One region of the Lysinibacillus sp. VIII_CA genome, then DNA from elsewhere that is predicted to be linked to it. Evidence: predicted binding sites of a transcription regulator. Region 1 holds the regulator's gene; each other region holds the start of a gene.
What was found. Region 1 encodes LexA, which represses DNA repair genes until DNA is damaged. Its sites were predicted from a motif close to CGAACATATGTTCG; they were not measured.
Positions count from the first base shown of each region.

Region 2: a site for LexA is predicted at 2,533-2,546, ahead of parE (DNA topoisomerase IV subunit B). Genes of this name have one in related genera too.
Region 3: a site for LexA is predicted at 2,297-2,310, ahead of ACP3VS_RS06745 (YolD-like family protein). Genes of this name have one in related genera too.

Region 1 covers NZ_JBNFXM010000001.1:127,143-132,090, reverse strand. The annotation lists gene ACP3VS_RS00730 (prepilin peptidase) at 1-653, shown strand, start outside; gene ACP3VS_RS00725 (gamma-glutamyl-gamma-aminobutyrate hydrolase family protein) at 688-1,410, shown strand; gene lexA (transcriptional repressor LexA) at 1,514-2,131, opposite strand; gene yneA (cell division suppressor protein YneA) at 2,295-2,612, shown strand; gene ACP3VS_RS00710 (YneB family resolvase-like protein) at 2,609-3,274, shown strand; partial or broken gene def (peptide deformylase) at 3,293-3,857, opposite strand; gene ACP3VS_RS00700 (GNAT family N-acetyltransferase) at 4,001-4,528, opposite strand; gene ACP3VS_RS00695 (DUF896 domain-containing protein) at 4,719-4,948, shown strand, end outside.
Region 2 covers NZ_JBNFXM010000006.1:70,283-75,230, reverse strand. The annotation lists gene parC (DNA topoisomerase IV subunit A) at 1-539, opposite strand, end outside; gene parE (DNA topoisomerase IV subunit B) at 536-2,512, opposite strand; gene plsY (glycerol-3-phosphate 1-O-acyltransferase PlsY) at 3,050-3,652, shown strand; gene ACP3VS_RS10580 (HesB/YadR/YfhF family protein) at 3,672-3,962, shown strand; gene ACP3VS_RS10575 (spore germination protein) at 4,110-4,948, shown strand, end outside.
Region 3 covers NZ_JBNFXM010000003.1:284,445-289,392, reverse strand. The annotation lists gene ACP3VS_RS06760 (transposase) at 1-106, opposite strand, end outside; gene ACP3VS_RS06755 (YjcZ family sporulation protein) at 428-565, shown strand; gene ACP3VS_RS06750 (GNAT family N-acetyltransferase) at 1,247-1,723, shown strand; gene ACP3VS_RS06745 (YolD-like family protein) at 1,830-2,171, opposite strand; gene ACP3VS_RS06740 (cupin domain-containing protein) at 2,421-3,119, shown strand; gene ACP3VS_RS06735 (DUF3231 family protein) at 3,227-3,703, shown strand; gene ACP3VS_RS06730 (cation-translocating P-type ATPase) at 3,886-4,948, opposite strand, start outside.

The sequences.
Region 1 (4,948 bases):
TACTTCCTTCCTCCCATTGTACAAACTGTCAAAGACCATTGACGGTTCTTGATTTAGTGCCAGTATTGTCTTATCTGTTTATAAGAGGAAAATGTCGGGGCTGTGGCTTTAAAATCTCGTCAGTATATCCAGCGATAGAATTGTTGACTGGAGGATTATTCGCCCTTGCTTATTTGAAGCTAAACTGGAGCATGGAATTCATAGTAGCTTTATCGTTCATCTCATTGTTAGTCATTATAGTTGTTTCAGATTTTACTTATCTGTTAATTCCAGATAAGATTCTTTTATTCTTTTTGCCTATATTGGTCATTGGACGTGTACTATCACCTTTAACACCTTGGTGGGACAGCCTATTGGGTTCACTCGTTGGTTTTGGCATATTATATAGTATTGCGGTTTTATCGAAAGGTGGAATGGGAGGAGGGGATATTAAATTATTCTTTTTAATTGGTCTTGTTCTCGGTACTATTCATACGCTGTTGACTTTATTTTTAGCTGCTATCATTGGTATGATAGTCGGAATAGTTGTCTTATTAAAGCGTAAACAGGGAAGAAAAACACCTATTCCCTTTGGCCCATCAATTGCATTAGCCGCTAATATTGTTTATTTCTATGGAGATTCGTTCATCAAGTGGTACTTAGGTTTTTGGTAAGTATTTAATCTTCAATTTTGTGGAGGGGAATCAAGTGAAGCCGATTATTGGAATTACAGCTTTTGTAGAAGATGATTTATCAGCTCATTTAAATGCTGCTTACAGCAAAAGTATTATTGAGGCGGGCGGTATCCCCCTCATTATTCCGTTAGGGGTTGAGGAAGATGCTGCACAAATTTTAGCCCTTACGGATGGCTTATTGCTATCGGGAGGCTATGATGTACATCCTTTTTTATTTGGAGTGGACCCTTCACCAAAGTTAGGTAAAATTCATCCAGCTAGAGATGCCGTAGAATTAGCATTAATTGAGGCTGCATTTTTACGAAAAATGCCTATTTTCGGTATTTGTCGGGGTATCCAAATATTAAATGTTGCATTAGGCGGGACGTTATATCAGGACATTGATAGTGACCATTATAGTACAAAGCTTATTAAACATATGCAACAGGCCGGTAGATCAGTAGCAACGCATTATGTACAAATTATTGCGGAGAATTTATTAGCCACTATTCTGGAACAAGAGAAAATTGCCGTCAATTCTTTTCATCATCAATCAGTGAATGTACTAGCGGAGAATTTAAAAGTTGCAGCGAAATCAAGTGATGGCATTATTGAAGCAGTGGTACATGAGGAATTACCATTCTGCTTGGCTGTCCAGTGGCACCCAGAGGAATTAGCTATAGCAGGAGATCCGCATGCACAAAAGCTATTTGCAGCGTTTATTGAAGCGAGCATAAAATTTAAAAAAGAGGCTTAAAAGGCCGTTGTCAAAAGAATCCAATAGTTTATGGATTCTTTTTTTGCGTAAAAAAGAGGATTTATGCTCAGTGAAGGAACACAATCCTCAAACCCTCATTTAATTAATGTACACGGCGATACAGACCAACAACTTGTCCCAAAATGGATACTTGATCGACGATAATCGGTTCCATTGATGAATTTTCAGGCTGTAAACGGAAATGGTTTTTTTCCTTAAAGAATCGTTTTACAGTAGCTTCATCTTCAGCTGTCATGGCTACAACAATGTCTCCATTATTAGCCGTTGATTTTTGCTTCACAATCACTAAATCACCATCTAAAATTCCTGCTTCAATCATCGATTCACCCATAATTTCTAGCATGAATAACTGATCCTCACTCGTGCCATATGTATCAGGCAGTGGGAAATACTCTTCAATATTTTCGATAGCTGTAATAGGAGAACCTGCTGTAACCTTCCCTACAAGTGGTACATGGATGACGTGTTGCTTTTGGATGGATTCTTCAGGTTCAAGAATTTCAATAGCACGTGGTTTTGTTGGATCTCGACGAATAAAACCCTTTTGTTCTAATCGAGCCAAATGACCATGAACAGTTGAACTTGAAGCAAGTCCAACAGCTTCCCCGATTTCACGGACTGATGGCGGATACCCTTTAGCTCGTACCTCGTCTTTAATGAACGCTAAAATGTCCTCTTGTCTTTTCGATACTTTTTTCATGATTGCTCACCTCTTTTTTCTAATATCATTCTTCTTATTTGATAGTATAACAGAATGCGAACACGTATGCAAACATAGGTTCGAAAAGTGTTTGACAAAAACGTTTGTTCGCTTTATTATGGGAACGTATATTCCGAACAAACATTCTAGAAAAGAGGTTATAATGATGAAATGGTTAAAGAAAAATACACATATCACTATATTATTAGGTGCTTGTTTACTCTTCGCAAGTTACCTTTACATCACTGATCCGGGGGATGTTAATTACGCTGAAATTCAAATTGAACATGGGGATAGCTTGTGGTCGTTAGCCGAACAATACCGTGGTAAAATGAGTAAAGAAGATTGGATTAAACTTGTCAAATCAGAAAATGAGTTAGCAGATATTAAAATCGTGGCGGGTAAATCTCTAGTCATTCCAGTTTTGAGTGATCAAGCCAGTCCCATCAAAACCATTGAAATTGCGAGAAACGAACAATGAAAAATAATCAAATGACGGCTGTTGTCTATTGCCGGGTAAGTACTGAAAAAGAAACGCAAAGCTCCTCGTTAGAGCGCCAACAAGAAGAATTAGTGCTCTGTGCTAAAGAGCAAGGCTATGAAGTAAAGGGTGTTTTTAAAGATAAGCATAGCGGTTATGATGTTGAACGCGAAGGCTTACTTGAAATGCTTGATTTTATAAAAGAGAAGGAAGTAAAAGCTCTTTTTGTACAAGATGAAACTCGTTTAGGCCGTGGAAATGCCAGGATGGCAGTATTGCATTTATTACAAAAATCAGCAACAGATGTTTATTCGATTCGTGATGCAGGACCAGTTCAATTAAACGAAATGGATACGATGCTACTAGAGATTTTAGCAATTGTAGAAGAGTATCAACGTAGAATCCATAATGCGAAAATCCGCAGAGGTATGCGACGTGCTGTGGAAAATGGCTATCGCCCTGAAAATAACCTATCCAATCGTGGGAATCCGCATGGTCAGGAACGGAAGGAACTCCCTGTTGATGAAATCGTGAAGCTACGTAATCGTGGTTTTACCTTTGAGGAAATTTCCATTACTCTTAGAGGATTAGGCTTTGAGGTAAGTAAGGCAACCGTACATCGCCGATTCCAAGAGCATCAAGAAAAATTAGCAGGCAAATAATATAGCCTGCTAATTTTTTTAATACAAGCTTTCGATAATAACATTTTGGGGTAGTTGAAAAGGGTTATCTTTATTAATTCGATCATAAAACATAATACCATTTAAATGATCGATTTCATGTTGTACAACGATAGATTCATAGCCTTTTAAAGACAAAATAAATTCCTGTCCATCAATAGTATAGGCTTTTACTTTAATTCGTTCATATCTTGGTACAAAACCGTGAACTGGTCGATTAACAGACAGACACCCTTCTCCCTCAGGCAAATAGATCATATTTAAAGAATGGCTCATTACTTTTGGGTTAATGAACATCATTTCGTGTTTTTGGTCATGATCTTCAAAAAGGACAGCAAACATTCTTTTATCTACGCCAATTTGATTTGCAGAGAGGCCACTACCAGGACGTAGCTTATACTTTTTTGTTAAAATCGGATCTTGGCTGTTTTTTAAATATTGAAGCATAGAAAATAATATATGTCGGTCCTCTAAGGGAACTGGTATGGCAACCTCTTGTGTTTGTTTACGTAATAGGACCGAGTGTTCTTTTAGTAATCATGTAATCAGGATGAAATTTTGCCATCGAAAAATACCTCCTCCGTATTCAGAAGTTTTTTCAAGCTAATTTGTATGGTCGGATCATCCATTATTGACCAAGTGCCTAATACCATTTACAGGAACTTCTTCCATTTCCACGAGCTTAGTAGTTTAGTGTTTAATGTTCTTCTAACCTCCTAACAAATTGTCCCACTCTTCACGTAAGACTGCGTAATAGTATTCGTCCCACCATTCATCCCCATATGGTATACATTTTTTAAAAAAACCTTCACGTCTCATTCCTATTTTTTCCATAACCTTATAAGAAGCGATATTTTCGGGCTGACACGTTGCAATAATTCTATGAAGTTTCTTTTCATTAAATCCATAGTCTAATACAGCATGTGCAGCTTCAGAAGCAAAGCCTTGATTTTGGTAAGCTGGATTTAGTACCCAACCGATTTCATAAGTATGATCACCGAAACAAGGATGGAAAACAATATGACCAATCACTTGCTTGCAATTATTTGAAACAATAGCAAAATGTTTTGCTTTGTCGCTGCTATTTTCTTTAATAAATTTCTTTGCCTGATCTTCAGTGAAAACACCTTCAGGCATATAATGCATCACTTTTTCATCTGAAGTATAGCTATAAACAGCTTCCCAGTCCTGTTCTTGAAATGTTCGAATGAGTAATCGCTTAGTTGTCACGTTCACATGTATATCCTCCAATATATAGTTAAATTTTTCCTTCCATATAATACTTATACACTTCAAACATCTGGAAGTCATGTATTTTTTTATTTCAACAGCTTGAATAAGGGTTGGTATAACTGCATTTAATGGGAAACCGTGCTATACTTTGCATACCGAAGTCAATAAGATAGGTACTGAAAGGTGTGTAACTATGTTATCAAAAGAAAAAATTAACCGTATAAATGAACTTTCTGCTAAAGCAAAAAATGGTCAACTAACGGATGAAGAGGCAAAGGAGCGAACAGCGCTTCGTAAAGAATACTTGGATACATTTAGAGCAACGATGCGTGATACGATTGAAAACGTAAAAGTGGTTGATGCAGAAGGAAATGATGTCACGCCAGAGAAGGTAAGACAAGCGAAAAAAAATAAATTTCTAAA
Region 2 (4,948 bases), on a different contig from region 1:
TCTGTTGCATAACCCGCAGATATCCCTGTAGAGCCGTTTACTAATAAATTAGGGAAACGAGCTGGTAAAACAGTTGGTTCCATATCCTGGTCATCGAAGTTTGGTACGAATTCAACCGTTTTCTTCCCAATATCTCGTAACATTTCACCAGCAATTGCAGAAAGTCTTGCCTCCGTATAACGCATGGCTGCTGGTGGATCTCCATCAACCGAACCGTTATTCCCATGCATTTCTATAAGCATATGGCGAGCTTTCCAATCCTGACTCATACGAACCATCGCCTCATAGACTGAGCTATCTCCGTGCGGATGGTAATTACCGATTACATTTCCGACTGTCTTAGCCGATTTACGAAACGGTTTCTCATGTGTATTACCTTCCGTAAACATTGCATATAAAATACGACGCTGTACTGGTTTAAGACCGTCACGTGCATCTGGCAACGCGCGGTCTTGAATAATATATTTGCTATAGCGACCAAAACGGTCACCCATTACTTCTTCTAAAGGTAAATCTTGAAACTTTTCTGTACTACTCATGCTTGGCCCTCCTCTTGTTGGATGAATTCATTTTCTAAAATGTTAGCATCATCCTCCATACCGAAGTCTACATTGGCTTCGATCCATTTACGACGTGGCTCTACTTTATCGCCCATTAACGTCGTGACACGTCTCTCTGCACGTGCACCATCCTCGATAGTGACACGAATTAATGTCCGTGTGTCAGGGTTCATTGTTGTATCCCATAGCTGGTCAGCATTCATCTCTCCAAGACCTTTATAGCGCTGTAATATGTAACCCTTTCCAACTTGTTTGATGGCCTTTTGTAAATCGTTTTCTGTCCAAGCATATTCAATCACTTCTTTTTTGCCAGTTCCTTTCGAAACCTTATAAAGTGGTGGTAACGCAATAAAGACTTTTCCAGCCTCGATGAGCGGACGCATATAACGATAGAAAAACGTTAGTAGCAATACTTGAATATGCGCACCATCCGTATCAGCATCGGTCATAATGACTACCTTATTGTAGGCTGAATCCTCCACAGCAAAATCTGTACCTACACCTGCACCGATCGCATGAATAATCGTTGAAATTTCTTCGTTTTTCATAATATCTTGTAGCTTGGCTTTTTCTGTGTTAATAACTTTCCCACGCAGTGGTAATATCGCCTGGAATGTTCGATCACGACCTTGTTTTGCAGAACCACCCGCTGAATCACCCTCGACTAAATATAATTCATTTTTCGCCGCATTACGTGACTGTGCAGGCGTTAATTTCCCAGACAGAATCGTACTACCCTTTTTGTTTTTCTTACCATTTCGTGCATCCTCACGGGCTTTACGAGCCGCCTCACGCACTTGCTGCGCACGAATCGCTTTACGCACAAGAGACGCTGACAATTCAGCATTTTCCTCTAGCACATATAAAATTTGCTCAGACACCACACTATCTACCGCTGAACGAGCCTCACTCGTACCAAGCTTGCCCTTTGTTTGTCCTTCAAATTGTAATAAGTGCTCTGGAATACGAACAGATACGATAGCCGCTAAGCCCTCTCGAATATCCGTTCCTTCTAAGTTTTTGTCCTTGTCCTTTAATAAGCCAATTTTTCTTGCGTATTCATTAAAGACACGCGTCAAGGCTGCTTTTGCACCTGTTTCATGTGTACCGCCATCTCGTGTACGTACATTATTGACAAACGATAAAATCGTTTCAGAATAACCATCATTATATTGGAAGGCAAACTCTACTTCAATATCATCTTGAATACCCTCAACATATTTCACAGGATGAAGAACATCCTTCTCTTCATTCAAATACGCAACGAAAGCTTCAATGCCGTTCTCATAAAAGAACACATCATTTTTGCCTTCCTCGCGCTCATCGATTAATTCAATTTTTAAGCCCTTTAATAAAAAAGCCGACTCACGTAAACGTTCTGCTAATGTATCATAATTAAATTTTGTGACAGAGAAGATTGTTTCATCAGGTAGGAAATGAACAAGCGTTCCTGTTTGTTTTGTTTGACCAATTTCTTCAAGTGTTGTCACTGGATGTCCACCATGCTCGAAGCGCTGGCGATATTTTTTCCCATCACGATGGATGGTTACTTCTAAAAAAGTTGATAGCGCATTCACAACAGAAGAACCTACGCCGTGTAAACCGCCACTTGTTTTATAACCACCTTGTCCAAACTTACCACCTGCGTGTAGGACGGTAAAAATAATTTCAGGAGTAGGTTTACCCATCTTATGCATACCAGTTGGCATTCCACGGCCGAAATCACGTACGCTAATACTCTGGTCTTTGTGAATCTTGACAATAATATGAGATCCAAAGCCAGCCAATGCTTCATCCACCGCATTATCTACGATTTCATACACAAGGTGATGAAGTCCACGGCCATCTGTCGAACCGATATACATGCCTGGTCGTTTGCGCACCGCTTCTAATCCTTCTAATACTTGTATAGCGTCATCATTATAGACGCTAGGTGACTGTTTATTCGTCAACAAAATTCCCCTCCAAAAAACAAACACATGTTCTATTTATGTTCTCATCCTAATAATAATAGCATTTCCTGTCAATAGTTAGCGACAGGTCCAATTAAATTTTTAAAAATTGCTCACAGTTTTAATAAACATTTCAATAGTAAACATCTTCAACAGTTGCTTAAAATTGGAATTTAAGCAAGACAGACAACCACTAGTATCCGTAAACACCTGACGCATCGTAGCTTATTTAGTTGCAAAATAGTGTTTCTGCGTCATTCCATGTAAATGAATAAAGTTAGACTTCTATTCTACCAAAGGAATGAACGATTGACAAAATTGCCATTTTGCCTAGATTTTAAGAAAGACTTTTTTCGTGCCTTCATCAATCATGTCTAAAAGCCTATCTCCAACTTACATTTAGTTTCTTTTGTATTGAATTCAAGACTCCTTAGGAATTCTCCTTCATAACATTGTAGATTAGCAAGAAAAAGTGTAAAATACTTGTTACAAACTATTAGTACCAAGTGATGGACTATGAATGAAAGGAGTCCAACTATGATCAATGGACTTATTATTTTATGTGCTTATCTAATCGGCTCTATACCTTCAGGGCTATGGATAGGTAAAATTTTTTATAATACCGATATCCGAGAACACGGAAGCGGTAATCTAGGAGCAACGAATACATTTCGAACATTAGGAAAAAAGGCCGGTATTGTTGTGACTGTGATGGATGTTCTAAAAGGGACTGCCGCTGTCTTACTAGCTGCACTTCCCATATTCTCAGACAGTTCTATTCATCCCTTAATCCTAGGTCTTGTTGCAGTGATTGGTCATATGTTTCCGATTTTCGCCAATTTCCGTGGTGGAAAAGCCGTTGCCACATCTGCAGGTGTTTTATTAGGCTACTCATGGCCATTGTTTGTCTTGCTCCTAATTGCTTTTCTTGTGACATTGAAACTCACAAAAATCGTCAGCCTAACATCTATGATAGCCGCTTTAGTAGCACTTATCTATTCAATCGTTTATTATTTTGTTACAGGTGACTTTGCATTAAGCATCTTGGTAGCCTTTTTATTTACCTTTATTATTTATCGTCACCGTGCCAATATTGCACGTATTAAAAATGGCACTGAGCCAAAGGTAAAATGGCTGTAGGAAGAGAGGAGCATTCGCTATGAAAATTGCACTGACAAATGAAGCCCTACAATGGTTCAAGCAAGAGATGGAAGTAGAACCAGGCGATACTATTCGCTTTTATGCACGCTATGGTGGCTCAAGTCCTTTTCACGAAGGCTTTTCACTAGGTATGACGCGAGAAGAGCCCATTGCTATTGGAGCTGAAGCAGTCATAGATGGCGTAACCTATTACATCGATGAAAAAGATTTATGGTTCTTTAACGATCATAACTTACATGTGGACGTGGATGCTAGTTTAGATGAATTACAATACGAGTATCGTACATAAAACAGTATTTTCCTTTCAATCTTTGAAAGGAAATACTGTTTTTTTATTTGAAAAATAGTAGCTAGAATTTCATTCCTTTTTTCGTTTATCTCCGCATAAAGTTGTCCATTCTATAAATAATGAACATTCATTTGAGGAGGAAAGCGCATGTCCATATCAAATAAGATTGATCCCTCCCCATCCCTTACAACGGACGATTTATTAAATACTTCCCTTGCCAAAAATATAAAGGTCATTCGAAACACTCTTGGTCACAGCAATGACATCATAATACGAGAAATTACAATTGGTGAAACTGAACCCCATCGGCTCGCCATTATTTCCATTGATGGCTTATCTGATAAAACCATGATTTCGGATTCTGTCATTGATAAATTAATGGCGAATATTGAGGAAGAACAAGAAATAGAAATTACTACCATAAATCAATATGTGCGAAGTTCCTACCTAACTGTTGGTGACGTGATGAATATCGAGCATTTTACCACACTTTATCATGCCATACTGAATGGTGAGACCGTTATTCTATTAGATGGCTTTGCGGAAGGCATTGTAACAAGCACTAAAAGTGCAAAAGATAGAGCTGTGACAGAGCCATCAACCGAATCCGTCATTAGGGGTCCTCGGGAGTCCTTTACTGAAACTTTACGCACTAATACTGCGCTCATTCGGCGCAAAATAAAAAGTCCAAACCTTTGGATTAAGTCCCGTGTCATTGGTGAAGTGACACAAACAGACGTCGCTGTGATGTATATACATGGTATCGCCAGTGACAAAATTGTGGCCGAGGTGTTAGCGCGGTTAGACCGCATTAATATCGATGGCATTTTAGAAAGTGGCTATATTGAGGATTTTATTCAGGATTCTAAAAACACCATGTTTCCAACCGTTTACAACTCCGAACGTCCTGATGTGATAGCTGGTGAATTATTAGATGGTAAAGTGGCGATTCTAGTAGATGGTACCCCCTTTGTCTTAGTGGTGCC
Region 3 (4,948 bases), on a different contig from region 1:
GTTCAGCTTCCTCCACATACAGTTCCCCAATATGGCGTTGAATAAGCTTTTTGTGATTCTTACTTTCTGTACATTGGGAAAGGCTTGGACACTTCGCACCATTCAAAGGTTTCGATGTTTCTCAAAAATTTACCTATGTAGATGGGGTACTTTATGTAGAAGTTGATGGGAACGAAGGGCGGTGACTCCAGCGGGAAAGCGGGAAAGACGAAATCTTGGACTGAGCGAAGCGAGGGAAGCAGCTCGACCCCGCCCGTAGTGGAAATCAACGGCTTTACTTTATTTCATTGAGTTTGTCTACAGTCTGAAACATTCGTGTAGGATGTTTGTTTGATGGCACCATTTTAATACTAGTTACTTGGATGATGATCGCTCCTCCATTTGAATCTTATACATACAATAGATAGGGAGAGAGGGGGTGTCCTTTGTGGGATACTGTGGAAATATAGGTAATTTTAATAACTATTGTGGCGGAAATGACGGCAATGGTAACAGTTCAACTTTCGTGCTAATCGTTGTACTATTTATTCTACTTATTATTGTTGGCGCAAGTTTCATTTGCTAATGGTCATCTTAAGGCTTTAGCTTCTGGTCATTTCTAATGATGAAGAAGCTCAAAGCCTTTTTTATTTCCCTCCCTCTCATGATATACCTATCATGAGATAAGCAAATTATATTTCTTATGCCATTGAAGATAGATAACTATATCCAATTGATAACTTAACATAATAATAGTATTGTAAAGTTCTTTCTACTTTACATGACACTCCTTTATTGGTTCTAGGGGTCACTTACATCCAAGTGGCCTCTTTTTGCATCCTTTACTCTATTATAGATTTTATAGAAATATCGTTTTAGTAGAGAGGAGGAAACAAATGGGAATTAATTTAAATTTCTGGTCCTTTATTTTATCTTTAGGTTGCATCTTATTATTTTTTCTGTCCGGTTCCTTAAAAGACTTTTTTGTTACCTATGTCCATCTTCACCCATTGACACTGACATTGTTATTGTCAATCGTATGTTTCTACCTAAGTGTTGTAGGAATGAAAGATGTCAGAAATTTAGCGACCTTGCTGAGAGGTATAGTGACAATGGCTTTAACACTGATTCTAATTGTGAGTGTTTCTTTTATTTTATTTTTTGGTAATTTATAGTGTAAAAGAACTCTGGCTCGCATGATGATTAAACAAGCTCCCTTGACGAACGTTTGTTCTATATATACAATAATAAAAAAGGAGGCTTGTTTATGCAAGACACAATTAACATTGAATTAGTACATTTTTCAGAAGACTATGTAGAGCAGTTAAATGAGTTTGAATTGCCTGCAGAACAGCACCGATTTACTGCCTTACCAAAAGAGATTACAATCGAAAAAGTTGGACAGTACCCTATTGTGATTTTAAGTAATACAATACCTGTTGGTTTTTTCGTACTTCATGCCACTGAAAGAGTACAGGAATATTCTAGTAATCCTCAGGCGATGTTACTTACTGCTTTATCTATGGACCATAAACAGCAAGGAAAGGGTTATGCAAAAAAAGCAATGCTGTTACTGGCTGACTTTGTCAAACATGAATTTAAAGAATTTAACGAAGTAGTGTTAGTGGTAAATCACAAGAACATCGCTGCGCAGAATTTGTATACCAACGTAGGTTTTGAAGATAATGGTGAAAGACGAATGGGACCAATTGGTGAGCAAATAGTGATGCAATTGCACCTATAAGGAGACAGTCACTCATTTGCGATGTTCAAATGAGTGACTTTGTCATCCGCTGGAATCGTACCATTCATACGATGATCTGCACGAATATCATTTACTTGATTTTGCTTTAAATACCGTTATTGCCATCCACTTCTATATATGCAGCATAAATATGTTTCAATGCGATATGCTTCGTTGTTGTAATTGTTTCTAGCAGAAGCTCCAACTCGTTCATCCCTTTAATTATGCCACCATATTGTACAAAATTAGCCTCTTCCCAAATAGTTAACATAATATAGTTACGTTGCGATAATGCATGCGTGATGGTTTGCTGTAATTCCTCCAGTTCCCATTCTGCACGTTCCCTTGGCGGTTCTGTCAGTACCTCTTGTTTCCACTTTTTCAAAAGCATTAAATGCTCTGGAAGCATCATCGATGTCCATTTCATGGCTCCTCGATCTTTGATCAAATTGTCTCATCCTTTCTACTATGTTTCGGGGGACGTTTGCGAGAAAACTTCAACATTGAAAGTCATGGCTACTATGCTAAAATTTCCATTCCCCACAAAACAAAACATACGTTCCTTTTAGTATACGCACATACGTTCTTTAATAGCAGTGGTAATTTCATACAATTTCTCTAGCATGTGCTTGCGAGGAGTTCTAGACAAACGCTAGGCATTTGTATAAGTCTATAAACATTTCAATCATAATCTGTGATGATGATGAATATCACAATTTTAGTGAGAAAGGATGTAAGTATTAACACAAATGTCGATTATACATCGCCTTCTGCAGAGTTCACCTTTGATGTCAACAAAAGTACGCTTTTTAAAAAAGATGCACGAAATTACATTAATATTCTTGGTGTTGAGCAATTAAATACGTTAGAAAATACCTCTTTACTGGATATTTTTTTAAGCAAAGATAATGTTATTGAGCCACACTATCACCAAAATGCAGCTGAGCTTGTCTATTGTATTTCTGGTGCAGCAACGGTTTCCCTATTAAATCCCTTTACAAAAAAACTTCAAAACTACCCGATTAAGCCTGGGCAAGTAGCCAATATCCCACAGGGCTGGTGGCATTATGAGATTGCCACAGAAGATAACACCCATTTACTAGCTATTTTTGATGCTCCAACACCAGAGGTTATTTTAGGCTCCGATATATTGAAATTTACACCAGCGAATATAATGGCGCACACCTATTGTTTAGATGAGGAACAATGGAAGAAAACTATTGCACCGATTGTTCCATCTACTTACATTGGACCACCAAAAAGCTGTAATCGTGTAGAATCAGCAACTGATAATTCTTCGTGCAAGCAAAAGAAGCCGAAACCATGCCAATACCCTTATCCATATCCATACCATTACCCTTCCCCACATATGTATCCGTATGGCACGTATTATTAAAATGCCCCTTGTATTAAACTTTTATTGTAAAAGATGAATAGAATGTCATAAACTGTTCCATCCTAATCTTAGATAAATACTAGGAGTTAGGAAGTGTCACAATAACGATGATAAATGACAATCTAGCATCATTACAGTTTAAGGAAATGTTTAGACTTTGGTCGCAGCTCGGTGTCAATCAAAGCTATATTGCCTCAAGCCATGGATTTTTTAATCATACCCGGGATAAAAAATTAAAGATTATGATTTTGGAATTTATTCAATGTTTAAAAGAGGAAAATAAACAGCTGACATTGTTATTAAAGGAAAATGGCGTGCTTGCCCCCACTCCAACTTTGGCATTCAGTAAAATGAAAATAACGGATATCCGTGGAAAATCCATCATTCATGATAGCGAAATTAGTGCCATTATATCTATGAATATTGCTTCCTCTTTAGTTGCTGTAAGCCAAGCATTGGAATTGTCAGTGAAGCAAAAGCACCTTGCCAAATATGGTGAACTCCATATGCGCTATGCTATACTTGGGTCTAAATTGATTGAACTCAGTAAGAATAAAGGCTGGCTACTAGCGCCAGCCCAATAAAAATGGCATGATGGATGATGCTAACCATCCATTACGTTGCACATTATTAAATCAATTTTTAATAGTGTGTTTTTTTTGTACATTTTAAGCTTGTGCATCTCACTTAACATCTCCGATCTCATTAAACAATAGCAAAACCACCTACTCGTTATATGTAGGTGGTTTTAACATCCAATCTTCTTCTATCGACTTCTTACAAACAGGAGCTTATACCATTGATTTACGAGGAACGGTAACACGGATAGACTATAAATAAAGCCTAATTGGGCCATTGTTAATGGAGCCACTTCAAAGACCGTTGTTAGCATTGGCATAAACAATACAATATGCAAGCTTAGGACACCGATTAAAAATGCAATCCATGCATATTTATTCGAAAATACACCAATCGTAAAGATCGATTGTTTGGCTCTGGAGTTAAAGCCATGCACTAATCTTGATAAACAAAGTGTTGTAAACGCCATTGTACTTGCCGTTAATGTATCGCCAGTTGATAATCCAATTTGAAAAGCAATGATGGTGGAGATGGCAATTAAAATTCCTTCAAGCACCACCTGTGTCGTAAATGATTTATTTAATAGAGGGGTATGAACATTTCTAGGCTTGTCCTTCATCGTTTTCTTATTATTCGGCTCTAATCCGATTGCGATTGCTGGAAGGCTATCTGTTAATAGGTTAATGAATAATAGATGGACGGGCGCAAAAGGAACTGGTAAGCCAAGGACTGTGGCATACAACACTACAAAAATAGCTCCCGCATTTCCTGATAATAAGAACAAAATGGCATTTTTAATATTTGTATAAATGCTACGACCATTGGCAATGGCCTTGACAATCGTTGAAAAATTATCATCAGTTAAAATCATAGACGAGGCATCTTTTGCTACCTCTGTACCAGTCACTCCCATTGCCACCCCGATATCTGCTTGTTTTAATGCAGGTCCATCATTGACGCCATCCCCCGTCATTGCGACAACATGTCCCTTATCCTGCCACGCCTTGACGATACGGATCTTTTGAGCAGGTGTCACACGGGCATATACAGAGTAATCATCTACTTTTTCCTGTAGCTCTTGATCTGTGAATCTTTCGAGAGCATGTCCTTCAATGGCTTCATCTGAATTTTTTAATATCCCAATTTGTTGGGCAATCGCTGTGGCCGTAATTTTATGGTCACCCGTAATCATAACTGGCTTAATGCCTGCCTTAATACAATTTTCCACTGCCTCTTTGGACTCTTTTCTT